Regions from separate parts of the Solibacillus sp. FSL R7-0682 genome, predicted to be linked through region 2. Evidence: riboswitches for the same ligand, from Rfam matches in the RefSeq annotation. Region 2 holds a riboswitch; the other holds the start of a gene.
What was found. Region 2 has a riboswitch for glycine ahead of gcvT (glycine cleavage system aminomethyltransferase GcvT). Riboswitches for the same ligand answer to the same signal wherever they lie in the genome.
Positions count from the first base shown of each region.

Region 1 (10,714 bases), 250 kb from region 2:
GTATATTTTTATTAATTGGTTGTTCAGAGGTAGCTTTTAATCCTAATGAAGAACCAGTTGGAAGCCAAAGTAATCCCAATGAAGGGAAGGCCCATCTATATTATCCTTTCCTTTTTCTGAGTATAGAAAATAAGTCTCATCCATTTCTACGATACCTGAAAACTCTTCAAAATCCATTTGCATAGTGCTGAAAGCAAATATGTGGTGGTGAGCCCAACGCTAAATCTGCACAATTATTATTCATGCTTGCTTTCGCGGTCGCGCTCCCAGCACTCGGTATTTTCTAATCCTTCAATTTCATCCGCATAAAAAACTGGATTTTTCCCTGCTTTACGCTGCATTAAGTAATTGTCGAGTACTTTCTTTGCTACTTTCCAAAGCAGTAAAATCGCAATTAAGTTAATGAATGCCATAATACCCATGAATACATCCGCTAAATCCCATACAAGCTGTACTTTTGCTACAGCACCAAAGAAGACAAAGCCAACAACTAAAATACGGAATACATTCAAAATAACTTTAGAATTTTTGATGAACTCGATATTTGATTCACCGTAGTAATAGTTTCCAATAACAGAACTAAAGGCAAAGAAGAAAATCGTAACCGCTAAAACTGCACCTGCCCAATCACCAATACTATCTGATAAGGAAGCTTGAGTTAAATTAATTGATGCTGCATCTGCACTTAAATAAGCATCACTTAATAACACAATCATTGCTGTTGACGTACAAATAATTAATGTATCAATGAATACACCTAGTGTTTGAATTAACCCTTGCTTCACTGGGTGGGACACATCCGCTGTTGCGGCCGCATTTGGCACAGAACCCATACCTGCTTCATTAGAGAATAATCCACGCTTAATTCCGTTTAAGATTGCTGCCCCAATCATCCCTGCGAACATTTCCTCTGCACCAAAAGCAGATTTAATAATTAACGCAAACACATCAGGTACTTCTGTAATATTTAATACAACTACAATTAACGCTAAAATAATATAACCAATTGCCATGATCGGTACTAAATATGTTGTAACTGCAACAATACGACGTAAGCCACCAAAAATAATAACCGCAGTTAACACCGCTAAAATAACACCCATTACTGTACGCGATACACCAAAGCTATCATTGAATGCTATCGAAATCGTATTAGCTTGTACTGCATTAAAAATAAAACCGAAGCAAAGAGTAATGGCAATTGCAAACACAATTCCTAGCCAACGTTTTTTCAAACCTTTTTCAATATAGTAAGCTGGACCACCTCGGAATAATCCGCCCTTGTCCTTTACTTTATACACTTGTGCTAATGTACTTTCAATGAAAGACGACGCACCACCAATTAAGGCAATAAGCCACATCCAAAAAATTGCACCAGGTCCACCTAGGGCAATTGCTGTCGCTACTCCAGCAACATTCCCTGTACCAATACGTGAGGCCGCACTAATTGTAAACGCTTGGAACGAAGAAATCCCCTTCTTGCCATCCTTACCAACTGGCGCCTTTTCAATGATCACACGGAACATTTCTGGAATCATTCTAAATTGTACAAATCGAGTACGTATCGTGAAATATAAACCAATTCCTACAAGCATGTATATTAATAAATATGAATACATAAATGTATTAATTTCACCGACAATGTTTTCAATAAATGTCATCTTTTCTACCTCCTTAAAAATAAGCATACTACAAAAATGTGTTGTCAAAAAAATATTTAAAAATACAAAATATTATTATTTTACTTTACAATGATAGAAATGACGTCATTTAGAGAATAAAAAATACTTCTCGGAGTATTACATCAAATAAATACCCATTAACAATATGTCACAAAACCTCACATACCATACAAAAAAGAGCCACACAATTTACTTGTATGGCCCTTTTCGTATACATATTATTTCTTTCGATTTCTATATAAAATAACGAGCAAAATAAACCAAAGAGGTGTCAGCATTAAAGCCATTCTTGTCGCTTCTGAGATCGCCATAATAATAAGTAAAAATACAAAGAATACCAACACGAAATAGTTCACAAATGGTGTTAATGGTGCTTTGAAAATCGATGTTTTGTGTAATTCCGGATGACGTTTTTTGTAAAGAATATGGGATACTAAAATAATACTCCATACCCAAATAAAACATATGGCACTAATTGTCGTAACAATACTAAATGCATTCTCTGGCATTAAGTAACTAAGTAATGCTCCAACAGATACAACAATTGCAGAAAATGTTAACCCATTTTGCGGTACGCTGTTTTGATTTAATTTCGCGAATGCTTTTGGTGCAAGCTTATGATTTGCTAAACTATAAAGCATACGGCTTGTTGAGAACATCCCACTATTTCCCGCTGAAGCGGCTGATGTTAACACAACAAAGTTAATTAGTCCTGCAGCTACCGGAATACCAACTAACGCAAATACTTGCACGAACGGCGAATTTGCTGCACTTAACGTATCCCACGGGTTGATCGTTAAAATTACAAATAGCGCCCCAACATAAAACAGTAAAATACGTAAAGGAATTTTGTTAATTGCTGATGGAATGTTTTTTTGCGGATTCGCCGTTTCAGCAGCAGATACACCGACTAATTCCATTCCTACAAAAGCAAACACAACCATTTGGAAGGCCATTAAGAAGCCAAATGCGCCATTCGGGAATAATCCACCATGCTCCCAAAGATTTGATACAGCCACTTTCCCTGATTCTGTTTCAAAACCAATTACAAGTAAAACAATACCGATTGCAATTAACGCAACAATCGTAATAATTTTAATGAGCGCAAACCAAAACTCTAATTCACCAAATAATTTTACCGTTAATAAATTTAATACTAATAGAACGACTAAACAAAAAATTGCTGGCACCCATTGTGGAATATCGAACCAATATTGTGTGTACATGCCGACAGCAATAATGTCAGCCATTGCCGTCATGATCCAACAAAACCAGTACGTCCAACCAGTAATATAGCCTGCCCAGTCTCCTAAATATTCTGTGGCGAATTCAGTAAAGGATGAATAGCCACCCTTAGATAATAACAGCTCCCCTAGCGCACGCATAACGAAGAATAATGCGATTCCGACGATTAAGTACGCGAATATAATGGACGGTCCAGCGAGTGAAATTGCTTTTCCGGACCCTAAAAATAAGCCCGTCCCAATCGTACCTCCAATGGCAATAAGTTGCACGTGACGATTTTTAAGATCGCGTTTTAATTGTTGTTGTTCCAAGACAAGTCCCTCCAAATCATATACTTTTGTCTACTATTTTGTAGCGCAAAATAATGAGTATGTCTTCGCGGGCCATCTATCAAATTTTCTGAAAATAAAAAAAGGACTGATAATTACACCAGTCCCTGTTACGTAAGAATAATAACTTCCCTCATTACTCTTCTGTCCTTTTGCCTGAGATTATGAACCCTTCGGCGACGCTTGCATTGCGCTCTCTCCAGAAACTGCTCCCGACTGTAGTTTTATCCACAGCGATCTTCGCATTGATATGTATGCAATTGTTGCTAATAAAAATTTGATAATAATTCAAATTTCTAATACTCGCGTTTCAATACTATTATTGTACAATAACTAATACTAGCAATGTTTCACGAAAAAAACAATGTAACAACCTATGTTGCATACAACTATAATAGCAATTCAAATGAAATATCAACATTTTCTACACATAAAAGAGTATTATTATAAAGAAAAAATATTAAACAGAATATAATGAAATTTTAAATTCCCCTGATAATTTAACCATTTGCACCTTCAGATGTCATTTCACCCAATAGTTTGCACCATCATCACTACGAAGCATAAAGCCATATTCGATTAAATTGCGGCGTAGTGATACAAAATCGTCATGAACACCTTTTAATATTTCATTTACTTCTTTTTCTGTATAATTTTTTTGCTCATCAAATCTTTTTATAATGTGCTGTAAAATAACAATTTTCTTCTTTTCCTTGCTCGGAATGATTTCGATACTACCACCTAACCCTTTTTTAAAATATGTTTTTAATATCTTTTCCCGTTCTTGTTCTTCAATTGCATAACGTTCATCCACTTGCTTTGCCCCCTTATGAATTTGATAGTTTTGTGGCTCTTTTAATAACTGCATTAATGCTAAAAACACTTTAGCTTGGCGCTCTTTTTCACGTAGCTTGAAACGGTGCTGACGAACAGTAGAAACACTATTGACACTGCTATCGCGGACAATTTGCTGATCGCTTTCTCCCGCATAAAAATGACCCAACATTTCCATTTGGACATCACTTAATCCCGTTATTTTTTTATCTTGCTGTAATAATGCGTGAAATGGTGATTGATGAGCATCTGTTAAATGTACTTCCATCATTCCTAGTGCATTCAAAAATTTTCCTTCAACTGGAAATACTTCATGTTCATAATAGTTGGTTGTGCAAAATAAGCAGTGTAGCAATCCTTCTTTATCATAATAACCTTGCATTAACTGTTGGATAGATAAATTTTCATAATCCACAAACAAAACCTCGATTCGTTTACTATTTAATAAACAATTTACACTGTATTTAATTATTTGTAAACGAAATTTGTATTTGTTTATAAAAAAACCTTTATTACATTATTGAACTGTAATAAAGGTAAACGTTTTTATTGCTTAACTTCATAAAGGATCGATTGCTTTTCTAAAAGCACGCGATTAACTTCTATTAAAGTACCGTAAGTGAGCCCTGTCTTCTTCATTTTTACTACAAATGTTTTGGGAACCGCCAATTCATTACATGCAATTTGCGCTATTTGTTGAAGAGCTTTTGGATAATTAATTTTAACGAGCAATGTATCTCCTTCTTTTGTGACTTCTTCAAAAATACGGTCGCAGCTATCTGCATAAGTCGTTACAAATAATACCTCTTCTGTTTTGAAATCCACTTCAGGTACGGACGGAAATTGAAAAATGTCTGCCCATGTTTCATATAATTGTGGATCTTGAATTAAGGATAAGCTTGTTCCTACTTCGTGAGGAATAAAATTTAAGTTAAACAATAATTCATGCTCAATTTGTGTACCACTTGGAAGCTCTTGATTCGTAGGATTATCCAAAACTGATTTATCTTCGACAGACTGTTTATCGTCTGTACAGGCGAACAAAACAATGCTTAAAAGTAATGTACTTATTATTATCGAGTATTTCATTTATATCACCTTCCATTCTTTACAGTATTAGTCGGCTCTTTCATAAATTCGTTTCACAATTCTTCAAATTTTTATTGAGTATTCAAAATCCCCCTATGCTTTTCCGACTATCAATAAAGGTAAATTAACCTAAATTTCTAAATAGATAGTTTATTAAATTATAGGTACTAAGACTAGATTTACAGATTTTTATAGTATAAAATACACGAATACAACAAAATCCATTGAAGGGGTACATAAATGAACTTTTTAAAAAATTTAAGAGTGCGTAGCAAATTATTATTACTTATATCCATAAGTATACTTATCGCCATCGTTATTGCCGGTCTATCATTCATTCAATCAATTAAGATGGCAAATAATATGGAAACGATCTATGAAGAAAAATTTATACCAAATAGTTGGTTAAACAATGCGGTAAGTGTAAACCTACGTATAGACAGCACCATTATTCAAATGATGACGACTACTGACCAACAAGAAAAACAAGCATTACATAATGAAATTTATGATGGAATTGATCAAGTATTATCAGATTTTGCTCAATATAGTGAAATGAATTTAACAGATGAGGAACGTCAAGGAGTAGTAGATTACTATGATGCCGTTGACCGTTTAACAGTACACCAAGATAAAGTAATTGAATTAGCTTTAGCTGGTCAAAATGAAGAAGCCTATAAAATGTACCATGAAAGAGTTAAGCAACCACGTGAAGATCTTATCAGTACACTTCATATGTTAAGTCAAATTAAAGTAGGTCAAACGGAACAAATCGTACTAAATAGTATTACATCTTCGGATGAAAGTAATTTACGAAATGTAATTATTAATATTGGTGCGATTATTATTTTACTTGTTTTAGGAGTATTAATTTCACTCATGATAACAAAACCAATTGAACAGTTGCGTGTTCAATTACGAAAAGTACAAAATGGAGATTTCACTGTTCATGGTGACTATCAATCTAAAGATGAAATTGGAGCACTTACCCAATCATTTAATGAAACGATTTCTTCTTTAAACAACGACTTACAAAAAGTAAAATCATCATCTGATCATGTCGAAAATACATCACAAGAGTTGATGGCCAATGTTGAACAGTCAACGGCTGCAGCAGAACATGTCGTATCTTCAATTCAGGAAATTTCTTCAGGAGCAGAGGAAACAAAATACCGTTTAGAACAAAATGCAATAATAATAGAACGCGTAGCGAATGGTTTTACTACAATCCAACAAGATTTTCAAGCTATTGACCGTTTAGCACAAAAATCAATTGCTGAGTCGAAAGAAGGCTCTGTCATTGTGAGCAAAAACGTTGAACAAATGAAAAACATTAAATTATCCGTTCAACAATCCAATGAAGTTGTTCAAACGCTTGCAAATCAAGTCGGTGAAGTCGATGAAATTTTAAAAGTTATCGACTGGATTTCGGGTCAAACAAACTTATTAGCACTTAATGCTGCTATTGAAGCTGCTCGTGCAGGTGAGCATGGTAAAGGATTTGCAGTTGTTGCGGATGAAGTTCGGAAATTAGCAGAGCAATCAATTCAAGCAACGAAGTCTGTTGCAACAATTTTAGAAAACATAAAAAAAGATACGGATGAATCAGTTCAAATTATGAATGTTGTCATTGATGAGGCTGAAAGTGGACTTACAATTACAGAAAAAACCGCTCAAAAATTCCAGGAAATTTTACAAAACACACTAGAAGTAGGTCCTGTTATGCAAAAGACTACTTCATCTGTCAATCATATTGTCAAAGATTTTAGCATCTTTACTTCAAGCGCTGATACGATTTTAACAATTTCAATGAACAATTCGAAAAACAGTGCAATGGTTTCTGCCGCTTCAGAACAGCAAGCAGCAGCAATGGAAGATATGTCGCAATCTAGTCATAACTTAACAAATGTTGCTACTGAACTAAATGGTATTGTGAAGAAATTCACCTTACAATAAGCCAAATGGAATAGAGCCCGTAACGTAAAAACGTTACAGGCTCTTTTTACTACCCTACATTAGCATTTAAAATTTCTTTAAGTTGCACTGGGTCATCACACTTAATTGCTACATAGCGATACTCTTTTTCAATGCCCATAAACAATGTAGCTTTCTGCGGCACCTTCATTTTTAACACAAAATCAGGGTACACCGTTTCAAAATCTCGCATAACAAACTCTAAAGTATCTTTTTTACGTTTTTTCTCTAGAAATTCACGGTCTTCAATAATGCATTCAATGTGCGTAAAATCAATTTTTGCTCGCTTCATTAATCCTTGCGAAATGAACATACTGCGCTCGTTCACAGCAATTGGATTCAGGCGCACCGCTTGTATATCCCCTACAAAAAAGAGGATTGAATAGACATTAAACAATAGCAAAACAATGGAAACAATAGGCCACTTATCGTGAATAAAATAATGAATACCTAACGTTTCTACTATAATGGCATGAATCATCATGACTTGAAAGGCAATATAGCTTGATTTTTTATATATCGTAATACCTGACATCGGTGCTTTTTTCCAGCTAAATAATGCATAATAAAACATAAGTGCTTCAGCGCAAAGCACTTGAATAATCGGGTTATGCTTTACATATTGATTTACGCCATAATGGAATGAAAATAACACTGGTAAAGTACTTTCTTTTACATCACGTATGATTTTTGGCATATAGCGAACAAACGTTACGATAATAATTAATTCTACGACTACTAATAATAGTTCAATCCCAATTCCTATAAATGTAACTTTTTCAAATGGTCCTAATAGCTCTATAGGGATTATCAATCTCATCGCTATACAACCTAGTGCCGCTAAAGTAATGGACAGCTTCCAAGAAAACTTCCTTAAATACAACATGAATAACACAGGAGCAACAATCATTAAATCGATAAAAGACCCAACGACAACGCCGTGTGCTTGTTCTGGAACTGGTAATATATGCATGCCAATAGATGTTTGATAAACGGCATAGTTTCCAATTAAAACAAGGAGTAAAAGCGCTAACCAAACCTTACGCCCTTTTTCAATGAACACCATACGTCGACACCCCCCTTTTTTCTTCTGCTAATTATAATTTCACTATAATTTGATTATTCTAATTATAATATAGGACGTTGACTATGTCTTTGTATATTCCACTACGTTTTTTCCATTCTTGCCCAAATGACAAATTTCTGTCATAAACTTCCCATTTCTAACGTTTCGACAGTGAAAACCTTCCACATTTCCGCTACAATGAACAAGAGCCAAAATAATGAAAAGGAGGAGAATCGACTATTATGAGAACTTTTTACTTATCGATTCTTGCTGCATTATTACTATTCGTACCGAATGCCGCAGCACATACGTATTTAGACACGACAAACCCAGAAGATGGTACGACAATCACAGCACCTCTCCAAAAAATTGAATTGACCTATTCAGGGAAAATTGAAGAAGGTAGTACTTTTATTGTAAAGGGTGCAAGTGGAAGTGAATTTAAGCCGGCTACTGTTACAGTAGAAAATGGTTTGATGCAAGGAACATTTGATGAAGCGTTGCCGAATGATACTTATACAGTTTCATGGAACAGTATTAGTGAAGACGGTCATCCCCTTTCAGGTCAATTTTCTTTTACAGTAAATGCACCACTCGACGAAGTAACTGAAGGAAACACTCTATCAGAAGAATCAACGGAACCACAAGTTGAAGCAGAACAAACTGAAACGAATGAAGAGGACACGCAAACGAACACTGCCACTCCCCTTCTTATTGTAGGTGGGCTATTATTAGTAATTATCGTAATTAGTTTAATTACGTTAATGAAGCGTAAAAGAAAATGATAACGATTTTAATTAGTATAAGTCAGTTTTTGCTATACATTTCCTTCGCGGTATTAATGGGATCATTAATTCTCAAACTCATTCCTAGTGAATATAAGCCAACCATTTCTATACGAGAAAAATGGCTCTATATAAGTGCTTGGAGTATACCCGTATTTACGTTTGTACCGATTATCCAATTGCTCGTCATATTACAGCCGCAATTTGGACTAATACAATCTTTACAAAAAATTTTATTTTCTTACAAAATGGGACATGCATGGTTAGCTATTGTAGGCTTGTCGTTAATTTTCGTGTACATTCTTCACCAAATGCAAAAATCGCAACATTGGTTATACCCGATTATAAATGTAACTTTATTAGTTGCCATTCAAGCTGGTGTCGCTTATGCAAGCCATGCAAGCTCAATGGATTCTACGGTTGGTTTTTTTAATGACTGGATACATTTAATTGCCGTTAGCTGCTGGTTTGGAGTATTGCTCATTTTAAGCTTCTTTACATTAGATTCTAACAATTGGGAGGCCTTTTTAAAATGGTTTACACCTCTCGCGCTTGTAAGTGTCACAGCGATTGCCCTGAGTGGTGTGTTCTTAACGGAGACGATTGTACCCGCTTATGTTACAGGCTGGTCGACATTTTATGGGCTTGGTTTATTTGTAAAGCATGTACTACTTGTACCACTTGCAATTGTCATTTTGGCAAACGGCTTATTAATTAAATTAAAAATAAATAAAAAAAGCTTTAATCCCGTATTGTGGGTCAAGCTTGAGCTAGCTATTTTATTTTCGATTTTAGCTATTACGGCTATTTTCAGTGAACATCAACCACCAATGCCATTCGTCCAAATGGAAAATGTGTCTTCTCTTTTCCAGCTATTTTATACGACACCTTTAACAGACGGAATGATTGGGCATTTCCAAATGACTGCTATAGGATTAGTGTTCTTCCTTTTAACAGCACTCTTCATCGCCTTACTAATTATTAGTTACGTGAAAGAGGCTCCGTTGTTAATTTCGGTATTAATGATACTCGCGATTGCACTGTGTTTTTATTTCGGATTTATTTCCATCACCGTGTTTAATTTAGAAGGCTATTGTGTCCCTTAATCTCAAAATGCTTAAACGCTAATAGGCAACGATTTGAATTTTACTTTATATCGTTGCCTATTTCCATTTAGACCAAAATTAAATTAATAGATATTATTTTAGAAGTATGAATTATCCTTTAGATTTCGTATGATTTTTCTTATGGAAACCCCATGTCAACAACGATGCAACAACGAGGAGCGCTGTCACGATTAATGTACCGTACTCCATTGCTTCATTCGTCGTCTTCACTGCGATTCCTATTAATGCCCACACAATGACAAGGACAAAAATTGGATCCATTGAATTAACCAATGCCATATAAGCAAGGGTTGATGCAATGACAACTAAAATTAAAGAGCCTAAAACTTCCGGAATACCTAAACTAACATCATAATACTTCAGTACATAGCTCATATTTGCAATCGTCGCAACAGAAATCCACGCTAAGTAAAATGAAAACGGCAAGCGCTGTGATAATTTTGATTCAGAAGGTGAATATTGTAAATAGATTCCGATCAATGTGAACAACAATAAAAACATTAGTATCATAGACCATATAAATTGCTCATAATGCCAAGTATATAGCCAGCCGATATTAAATAAGCAAGATAGTATAAATAAC
Region 1 covers NZ_JBBOUI010000001.1:1,816,284-1,826,997, reverse strand. The annotation lists gene MKZ17_RS09340 (alanine/glycine:cation symporter family protein) at 237-1,661, opposite strand; gene MKZ17_RS09335 (amino acid permease) at 1,901-3,238, opposite strand; glycine riboswitch at 3,391-3,469, opposite strand; gene MKZ17_RS09330 (DUF2087 domain-containing protein) at 3,780-4,505, opposite strand; gene MKZ17_RS09325 (dehydrogenase) at 4,637-5,179, opposite strand; gene MKZ17_RS09320 (methyl-accepting chemotaxis protein) at 5,420-7,135, shown strand; gene MKZ17_RS09315 (beta-carotene 15,15'-monooxygenase) at 7,185-8,219, opposite strand; gene MKZ17_RS09310 (copper resistance CopC family protein) at 8,462-9,004, shown strand; gene MKZ17_RS09305 (copper resistance D family protein) at 9,001-10,110, shown strand; gene MKZ17_RS09300 (TspO/MBR family protein) at 10,222-10,714, opposite strand, start outside.
Region 1: it holds a riboswitch for glycine, as region 2 does, so the genes downstream of both, MKZ17_RS09335 (amino acid permease) here and gcvT (glycine cleavage system aminomethyltransferase GcvT) in region 2, are expected to answer to the same signal.

Region 2 (10,714 bases):
TGTAGGAGCAACTGTTAATAAATGCGAGTTACGGATACCACTTGCGATAATCCCTTCTCGAATATGCTCTGGCATTTTTTTCATAAAGCCAGTATTAATAAATGCTTCACGTAAACGAGCTGTTTCTTCGCCTGTTTCACCTTCTAAGAATGGGAAGCTTCCGCGCTCTGTTGCTAATTCAATCGATTGTTCATATGCAGCGATTGCAATTGTTTTAAAGATTTCATCGACAAGCTGATTGCCCTCTTCTGAACCGTATTCTTTTTCACAATAAATTAGTAAGTCAGCAAGTCCCATAACGCCAAGACCTACACGGCGTTCGCCTAGTGCTTGCTTTTTGTTATCTTCTAAGAAGTAAGGTGTTGCATCAATAACGTTGTCTTGCATACGTACGCCAACTTTTACAGTTTTACGTAACGCATCAAAATCAACTGTTTTTGTTTCTTTATTTGCAAACTGCGCTAAGTTCACTGCAGCTAAGTTACATACTGAGTATGGCGCAAGAGGTTGTTCACCACACGGATTCGTTGCTACAACCTGTTGACCATATGCTTTTGCATTTGTCATATCGTTTGCATTATCGATAAAGAAAATTCCTGGCTCCGCAGCATAAGTCGCACAAATATTAATTAAATTCCAAAGATCCTTTGCTTTAATTGTGCGGTATGTACGTACTGGATAGCCTAGCTTTTCCCATTCACGAACATCGCCTACTTCATGCCATTTTTCGTTGTAATCCTTCATTTGCTCTGGTGTGTAGTTTGCAACATCTGGGAAGCGTAATGGGAAGTCACTATCCGTTTCAACTGCATGCATAAACTCTTTCGTTAATGTAACTGAAATATTAGCGCCCGTTAAAAACTCTGGGTTATGCACCGAATATGTTCCACCATCACGAAGCTTCATTTCTGCATCACGGATAATCGATTCGTTAAACCCACCGAAGCCTTCGATGTTTTTATAGTTTACAATACCTTGATACATTGCATCTTCTTGCTGTGTTAAAGGCTTGAATTTTAATTTTTCTTTTGCTAAACGGATAATTGATTCATCTGTTGTATTTTCGATTAAATAACGTAAAATACGTGGATTTTGCATTTTTGAAATGATGAATTCAACGATATCTGGATGCCAATCCGCTAACATAATCATTTGAGCACCGCGTCTTGAACCACCTTGTTCAACTAGATGTGTTAGCTTTGCAATATCATCTAACCAGCTAACAGAACCTGATGATTTACCATTTACACCGCGCGCTAACGTATTACGTGGTCGAAGTGTTGAACCGTTTGTCCCAACACCACCGCCGCGACTCATAATTTCCATTACTTGCTTACGGTGATCACTAATGCCCTCACGAGAATCAGCCACAAATGGCATAACATAACAGTTAAAGAATGTAACTTCCGTTTCAGAGCCAGCACCGTAAATTACGCGACCAGCTGGAATGAAATTTAATTTTACAAGTTGCTCGTAAAATTTTTCAAACCATTCTTGACGTTTCTCTGGTGTTTTTTCTACTGAAGCTAGCCCTGTTGCATTACGTTTAGCAATTTGCTCATAATAAATTTCTAATGGTTTTTCGATAATATCAAGTGAACGGACAATAATACCCGTTACTTGCTCGTCCGGTTCTAGCACATGACGATAATCTTCTTCTATTAAAATTGATGCGGTTTTGTTTTCGTGGTCGATTGATTGTACAATGCCTAACCCACGAGCAGGGAATTTCGGATCTTGTTTTACAGTTAGTACAACAAAATCACCTGCTTTTAATGTTTTCTTTTCCGTGTCCTTAAAAGAATAACGGTCGATCATTACAAGACGAGATACCCCTTTATGGGTAATGTGCATATCCGGTGTAATTGGATGCACTTGCGGAAATTCCTTAATATCTTGATTTAATTGATCGACTGGGATGGTTTGCTCTACTACACTTGCCATCACAAAAGCCCCCTTTGAACGATTGAATATTGTTAAACTTCCCAACAAAAATGAGAATCAAACACTATATATTGTGTTTGATTCTTTTGTACTAAACTATATGTTGAGTCCAATTTATTTACTTAAAAAAGATTACAACATATATTTTTTTCAAACAAGGGCTTGATTTTTTTTTTTTTATAGTAAGTCCACTAATATCAACGTTTCGAGTCCCAAAAAAAATTTTCAAACAGATGTTCGTTTTTATTTTTTGAAATTCCATTCATCTGTCAAATACTTTTTTCGTTCAATTTCTTGAACATATTGTAACTGTTCATTTGTTAACTTATACGGAATGAGTTTAATTTGTAGTGCTTCTTCAAATCCTTTTGAGAATGCTTCCATACATTGTTCTATTGTAAATTTTATTTCTGTTAATTGATTAATGGCTACTGCTTTTTCTGGTAACTTTTGGCGCATCTTTTCTTTCGATATTTCAGAATCAAAATTAAAAACTGAAAGTAATAACTCTTCATCTAAATCTAATAAGATGGCACCATGTTGTAAAATAACACCTTTTTGACGTGTTTGCGCACTACCCGCTACTTTTTTACCTTCAACAACAAGTTCATACCAGCTCGGTGCATCAAAACAAACCGCGCTTTTTGGTTTTTTCAAATCATCTAATTTTTCTTGCGTATCAGGTACGCTAAAATACGCTTCTAAGCCTAGTTTTTGGAATCCCAATAAAAGACCCTCACTAATGACACGATATGCTTCTGTGACGCTTGCAGGCATTTCTGGATAGTTTTCTGATACGATTACCGAATAAGTAAGTTCTTGATCATGTAAAACTGCTCGTCCACCTGTTGGACGGCGTACAAAACCTAAATTTTTCTCATTAATCGTCTCCATATTAATATCACGTGCAACTTGCTGAAAATAACCGATTGAAAGTGTCGCAGGATTCCATTCATAAAATCGAATGACTGGTGGTATACTACCTTCACTATGCCAATCAAGTAACGCTTCATCCAAGGCCATATTAAAAGATGGACTGCATGGGCCTGAATTAATAAAATACCATTGTTTTTTCAAAATATACTCGCCTCCACTAATGCATTTTTACAAACTGACTCGACTATCTCTAGTTCATCTTTTATAATAGAACTAGAGAAAGAAAGGGGCAATATTGCAGTGACAATTTTATACACGATTTTAGCTATTTTAGCAGTCATCGTAGTGTATGTAGTAGTAAATTCACTACGCTTAAAAAAAGCCGTAACAAACTTAACACAAGAGCAATTTATTGAAGGCTACCGTAAAGCACAATTAATTGATTTACGTGAACCAAAAGAATTCGAAGCAGGACACATTTTAGGCGCTCGTAACATCCCTATGACACAATTTAACACACGTCATAAGGAGATTCGTCCAGATCTACCAGTATATCTTTACTGCCAAAACTCTGGTCGTAGCTCTCGTGCTGCATTAAACTTAAAGAAAAAAGGCTACACACAAATTTACCAACTTCAAGGTGGGTTTAAAACTTGGACAGGTAAAGTTAAATCAAAATAATTTCTTCAGCCGTCCTACATTATCCATGTGGGACGGCTTTTTATTTGGAGTTTCTACTATTATATAGAAAATTGTAAGAAGTCTAACTTCTACTAAAAAAAAGACAGGAGATTCCCCCCTGCCTTTCTTCATTTCTTCATATTACGCTTCTTGCTTCGTATAGCGTAAAATCGGTGTACGAGCAGCACGTGTTTCATCTAGTCGATTGACGACAGTTGTATGCGGTGCCTCTTGTACTAATGTTGGATTATCAATTGTTTCTTGCGCAATTTGAATCATCGCATCACAGAATGCATCTAACGTTTCTTTCGATTCCGTCTCAGTTGGTTCAATCATAATTCCCTCTTCTACGTTTAACGGGAAGTACACAGTTGGTGGGTGGTAGCCAAAGTCTAAAAGGCGTTTAGCAATATCAAGTGTACGAACACCTAGTTTCTTTTGACGACGACCTGATAATACGAATTCATGCTTACAATGACGGTTGAACGGAAGATCGAAGTGTTCTTCTAAGCGACGCATCATATAGTTTGCATTTAAAACAGCATATTCAGTTACTGCTTTTAAGCCGTCTGGACCCATCGTACGAATGTACGTATAAGCACGTACATTAATGCCAAAGTTTCCATAGAATGGTTTCACACGTCCGATTGATTGCGGACGGTTGTAATCAAAGTGGAATGAGCCATCTTCTTTTTTCACTAATACTGGCTTTGGTAAGAAAGGAATTAAATCTGCCTTCACCCCTACTGGACCAGAACCTGGACCACCGCCACCGTGTGGACCTGTGAATGTTTTGTGCAAATTTAAGTGTACACAGTCAAAGCCCATATCGCCAGGACGTGCCTTACTCATAACAGCATTTAAATTTGCACCGTCATAGTATACTTTACCACCAACACCATGAACGATTTCTGCCATTTCTAAAATGTTTTCCTCAAATAAACCAAGTGTATTCGGATTTGTTAGCATTAATGCTGCTGTATCTGGGCCTACGACACGACGTAAGTCATCTAAATCCACTAATCCATCTTCGCCTGATTTAATTGTAATCGTTTCAAAGCCTGCTACTGTTGCAGAAGCTGGGTTTGTACCGTGCGCTGAGTCAGGCACAATTACTTTATTACGGTGACCTTCACCATTTGCTTCATGGAATGCACGAATCATCATTAGTGCTGTCCATTCTCCGTGTGCACCTGCTGCTGGTTGTAATGTTACTTCATCCATCCCTGTAATTTCTTCAAGTGATGTTTGAAGATCATATAATAATTCCATTGCGCCTTGTACAGTCGTTTCATCTTGTAAAGGGTGAATATGTGAGAAGCCCGCATAGCGTGCAACCGTTTCATTAATTTTTGGGTTGTATTTCATCGTACAAGAACCTAATGGATAGAAGCCTGAGTCAACACCGTGGTTACGACGTGATAATGCTGTATAGTGACGCATAATATCCAGTTCAGAAACTTCTGGAAGTTCTGCCGGCTCTTGACGTACTAATTCTTTCGGTAATAAATCGTTTAAATCGAAATCTGGCACATCAAGTGGCTCAAGATTGTACCCTACACGACCTTCTTTTGTCACTTCAAAAATGAGTGTTTGGTTTTCGTTATGCATTGTGAGCCCCCATTTCTGCAACTAATTGCAAGATTTCTTCTTTTGTACGAATTTCTGTTACTGCAATTAACGCATGGTTTTCTAATTCTGGATAGACACGACCTAAATCAAAGCCACCGATAATACCTTTTTCAATTAACGCTTTGTTAATTTCGGTTACAGATTTATTTGTTTTTACAACGATTTCATTGAAGTGTGCGCCTTGGTAAGCTACTTCAAAGCCAGCTGCTTCAAATGCATTTTTTGCAAAACGTGTTTTCACGATGTTTTGCTTCGCCATTTCTTGTACCCCTTGTTTTCCAAGTGCAGTCATAGCTACAGAAGCTGCAAGGGCAAGTAATGCTTGGTTTGAACAGATATTCGAAGTAGCTTTATCACGACGAATATGTTGCTCACGTGCTTGTAATGTTAATACATAACCACGTCGACCATCTTGGTCCACTGTCTCACCAACTAAACGACCTGGTACTTTACGCATTAATTTGTTTGTTACTGCGAAGAATCCACAGTGAGGGCCACCAAACGCTTCTGCAATTCCGAATGGTTGGGCGTCTCCAACTGTAATGTCTGCGCCTAATTTACCAGGTGGTGTTAAAACGCCAAGAGATAACGGGTTTGCTGATACAATAAACAAGCCCTTTGCTTCATGCGTAATATCAGCCAATGTTTGAAGGTTTTCAATTTGGCCGAAGAAGTTCGGATATTGTACGATTACACCAGCCGTTTGATCATCTACTAATCCTTTTAATGCCTCAACATCTGTAACACCGTCTTTTGTTGGCACGGTTACGATTTCAATCGATTGCCCATATGCATAAGTTGCTACAACGTCTTTATATTCTGGGTGAACGGCACCTGAAACAATTAATTTTTTACGTCGTGTATGACCTGCTGCAAGCATTCCCGCTTCTGCTAATGCTGTACCGCCATCATACATTGAAGAGTTGGCAAGATCCATGCCTGTTAACTCTGCAATCATTGTTTGGAATTCGAAAATTGCCTGTAATTCCCCTTGTGAAATTTCTGGTTGATACGGTGTGTATGCAGTATAAAATTCAGAACGAGAAATGACATGGTCAACAATTACGGGCTTATAATGGTTGTATACTCCTGCACCTAGGAATGACACATTAGAAGCTGTATCTTTGTTTTTTCCAGCTAATTGCGCTAATTCTTTCATTAATGCCGCTTCCGATTTTGCTTCTTTAATATTATAAAGACCTTGGAAACGTACTTTCTCTGGAATGTCAGCAAATAGCTCATCAATTGAAGCAACACCGATGCGCTCTAACATTTCTCGCTTATCTTGTTCCGTCATTGGTAAATAACGATGATTCATTCGAAACCCTCTTTTCAATTATTATTTACTGCGTTTATAAAATGGTGTTTCAACAATTATCGCTTTTGCTTTATTTTTGCGAATTTCAATTTCTACTTCAATTCCAACTTCCGCAAATTTTGCGTCAATTAAAGCTAAACCGATATTACGTTTTGTCATTGGGGATTGTGTACCAGTCGTTACTTCACCGATTTCAATTCCATCTTTTAATACTTTATAGCCATGACGTGGAATGCCTTTATCAATCATTTCCACTCCAACTAATTTTCGTGTTAATCCTTTTTCCTTTTGCTCAATTAAAGCCTGTTGCCCGATAAATTGAGGATCTTTTGCTAATTTCACAGCAAAGCCAATGCCTGCTTCAAGTGGGGAAATATCTTTTGATAATTCCTGGCCATATAATGGGAGACAACTTTCAAAACGCAATGTATCGCGAGCACCTAGACCTGCTGCGATAACGCCTTTTTCCTTACCTGCTTCCAAAATTTTGTTCCAAAGGTCTACAATAGCCTCAGGCATGCCGTAAATTTCAAAGCCGTCTTCTCCTGTGTAACCAGAGCGAGATACAAGTACACTATGTCCAGCAACAGACACATTATCCTGGAATTTGAAATATTTGATTGTTGAAAGGTCTGTTTCCGTTAATGTTTGAAGTACTTCTTCCGATAACGGACCTTGTAGGGCAATTTGTGCATAATTTGCAGATTCATTTGTTATTGTAACGTTACCTTCTAGATGTTGTTGTAACCATGCAAAGTCTTTTTCAATATTTGCAGCATTTACACAAAGTAAATAACGGTTATCGTCTAAACGATAAGTTAATAAATCGTCTACAACACCGCCTGTTTCATAGCAAAGTGCACTGTATTGTGCACCGCCAACCGAAATTTTAGATACATCATTCGATAACATTTTTTGTAAAAAAGGAAGTGCATCTGGGCCTTCAACAAAAATTTCGCCCATATGTGAAACATCAAAAAGGCCAGCACGATTACGTACTGCATCATGTTCTTCTTTAATCGAACTGAATTGTACTGGTAACTCCCAGCCTCCAAAATCAATTGTTTTTCCACCATACTTTGCATACTCATCAAAAAGTGGTGTACGTTTTAATCCATTTGTCATTTCGAAATCCTCCTTTAATTAGTATGTACTTTTAGCTAACTTCATAAAGCAAAAAAGGACAGAAGAATCCCATTGTATGAGATTCTCTGTCCTTGCACCTGAAAGTTACACCTAAACTTGAGTTCTTTCACACTTTAGGCTTTCCCCTTTGGTGGCTGTATTAATAATACAGCGCTCTCCAGAGTTGCGTCCAATACGAGTCTTTTTGCCTGAGAGATTCATAGCGCTTGCTACTTGCTCCTTCGGCGACGTGACTTCACGTTCTCTCCCCGTATCATCATCCGCGATAGGTTAAATTAACTAAATGAAAAATATAACGCTTAGCAATATCCTAACATTGAATGTCATAAAAACGCAATCTTTTTTTATTTCAACTTAAAAACCGAACATTAATAATAATAAAATATATTTTATTCGCCTTTTAGTCGATTTACTTGAAAACCAATATATTCTACAATTTGACGAAGTGTACGGTTTGCTGTTAATACTTGTATATGTCCAGCTTCACGATAAAATTTGCGTCTCGTGTTATATAGTTCTTCCAAGTCTTGTTCGGTCGACTTTTGTACGATTGGACGGTTTTTATCATTTTTAATACGCACATAAATATCGTCAAATCGTGCATCTAAAAAAAATACAAGCCCACTTCTGCGCATAATTCGCCGATTTTCTTCTTTCATTGCAACCCCGCCACCTGTAGCGATAATACATGCTTCATCTCGGAAATTTTTTAAAAACTCCGTTTCGATTTCACGAAAGCGTTGTTCACCATATTTTTCAAAAATTTCAGGGATCGACATTCCTTGCTGCCGTACAATCTCGTGATCCATATCATAATAGGGCATTTTTAAGAAATAGCTTAATCGTCTTCCAATAGCACTTTTCCCACAGCCCATAAAACCAACTAAATATATTTTTCGCATGCCAATCACCTTCTTCTAATTACGAGCTACTCGATTCATTTATTCATAGTACTTAGTATGTTTATCGTAGCACGAACGTAAATAGATTCCAATGAATTATAGGTATTTGTCTTTGATTTATTTCTATTGAATGGTCATGACATTGATATTTTTCATTCGAAGCCATCCAACCTTTATTTAATAAGGTTTTCTATTAGTCAAAAGGTTTTTATATACGCCTATAAATTATTATTTCAATAATCCGAACAGCGAATTTCACCGAATTACGTCGGGTGAAGTGGGGTACATTTGGGGTACAGTAAATTATGAACACTATTCTTATTATTAATGAACATTAATTTCGGGCAGGTGTGATTGAATAGCATAAATAAAATAGCCCTCCACATTTTCTGTGGAAGGCTTTATTTATTCCCTCATTATGTACTCGCGCTTATATAATATCTCAGTCGCATCATAATCATATTGTCTTTTAATTTCATCGACTAACTCTTCGTCAGTTTCTGGCATTTTCCCACCCGGTCCCATAAACAAAACTGTCCCTCCTTTTACATTAACTTGCCTATGCATGTAATAAAAATCAACGATTACAACAGTTTCTTCTAATCGCATTTCCCGCCACCCCTTTTACAATATTTTACAAAAAAGAGTGTCAGAAAGATATAAAACACCTCAAAATTTCTTTTTGGGTACTTTTTAAAGAAAAATTTAAAGGCTATCACTAAAGCCCGTTATTTATTTTGTCTCATCAGAATGGACAACTCTTATATCGAAAGCTTCCCACTTAAGGTTGTGTTTACTTGCCATCTCTTGATATATATTATTTATTTCTATTTGCAATTTATCAGTAATTACTTGTTTATCCGGTACTATTACATGAATCCTAATATCATCATTTGAATAAATTATTCCTGCAGTTTGATACCTGTGCCCGCCTTTTATCATTTCTTCACTCACTGAGGAAAAAAATCCTCCTTCTTTATGTAGAGAATCAACGAAGTCAGCTAACTCCTCTTGTTCTTCCTTTGTTAAAATGTGAGTTTCTTGATTTGTTTTCGATTCATGCAGATAAAAAAACATAAGAGCTAGAGAAATGAAGATAATACCTACGATATAAAATTTTTTATTCAAAAAAACACCTCTTTTTAAGAGTATGTCGATTTATATATATATATGTCCAAAAGTGTTTTTGTAGCATTAAGTGTGCTAACGCTACCGTTTTGAGCGTGTTTTATTTTCTATCGCCTGGTGTTTGATAACTCATATTCAATAATCGTTTTGTTTCTTCTCTTACCCAATTCCGTAAAGCAATATTAGAGTACGTTCTCCTGTCCGTTTTCCCTCTGATAACAATGATATATTCAGTAAACGCACCATCATTCTTCCCTTTTTCAATCTTGCATCCAGCCTTATATAATTTGCTTTTTACACTTTTCAATTCCTCAAACGTCTCATTGTTTTTCAATGTGTACCATTCATTAAATACATCTGCCATTTTTAAATCATTTATATGCTGTTGATCGCGCTCTAACGTTTTCAATAATACTTCAAGAATGATAAATCGATGTATACCATTACTTAATTCCATAAGTGCATTCATATTAAATCACCACTCGATCTCTGTGGATGCCAGGGGTAATCGCCAATATGTTATCGATTTTAACTACACGTTTGGCATGACGAACAAAGCAATAAGCTTGAAAGCTATCTCCAGTCATTGCAATGACTTTGATGCGACGTTTAGTAATCGACTTATCCTTTGCCATATACATAATATCCACTAATTGATTCCGTTGCATTGCTTTTACTAATTGCTTTTTCATACTGCCATCCTCCCTAAAATACGAACAATCGTTTGTATTCATTATAGAACAAATGTTCTTTTTTTGACAATAAAAAAGAGAGTGATTGCTCACCCTCTTACATCACGCCGATGAATAGCCTTTTCATCATTTACAATATAATACAATTCAAAATTAATCGTCAACAATATCAATAAGATCACTACCGAAATTGTATGTATTAAATATTTTAAGCTTTTGATATTTTAATTAATTTTATTAAGCCTACACTAAATATCAAAGTCCCTATTAGCATTAACGAATGAATGAAGCCATTTAAAATTGGAACATACTCTCCTGTTAAGTTTCTCTCTGCATAAATAATTCCAACAGCACTATATGATAAAGGAGTGCTTACCAAAACTAAAATTAAACCA
Region 2 covers NZ_JBBOUI010000001.1:1,561,440-1,572,153, reverse strand. The annotation lists gene MKZ17_RS08005 (vitamin B12-dependent ribonucleotide reductase) at 1-1,944, opposite strand, end outside; gene MKZ17_RS08000 (lipoate--protein ligase family protein) at 2,188-2,967, opposite strand; gene MKZ17_RS07995 (rhodanese-like domain-containing protein) at 3,121-3,501, shown strand; gene gcvPB (aminomethyl-transferring glycine dehydrogenase subunit GcvPB) at 3,643-5,112, opposite strand; gene gcvPA (aminomethyl-transferring glycine dehydrogenase subunit GcvPA) at 5,105-6,451, opposite strand; gene gcvT (glycine cleavage system aminomethyltransferase GcvT) at 6,473-7,576, opposite strand; glycine riboswitch at 7,661-7,760, opposite strand; glycine riboswitch at 7,764-7,857, opposite strand; gene MKZ17_RS07975 (shikimate kinase) at 7,987-8,499, opposite strand; gene MKZ17_RS07970 (hypothetical protein) at 8,905-9,108, opposite strand; gene MKZ17_RS07965 (hypothetical protein) at 9,232-9,627, opposite strand; gene MKZ17_RS07960 (hypothetical protein) at 9,728-10,096, opposite strand; gene MKZ17_RS07955 (transcriptional regulator) at 10,098-10,319, opposite strand; gene MKZ17_RS07950 (glycosyl transferase) at 10,528-10,714, opposite strand, start outside.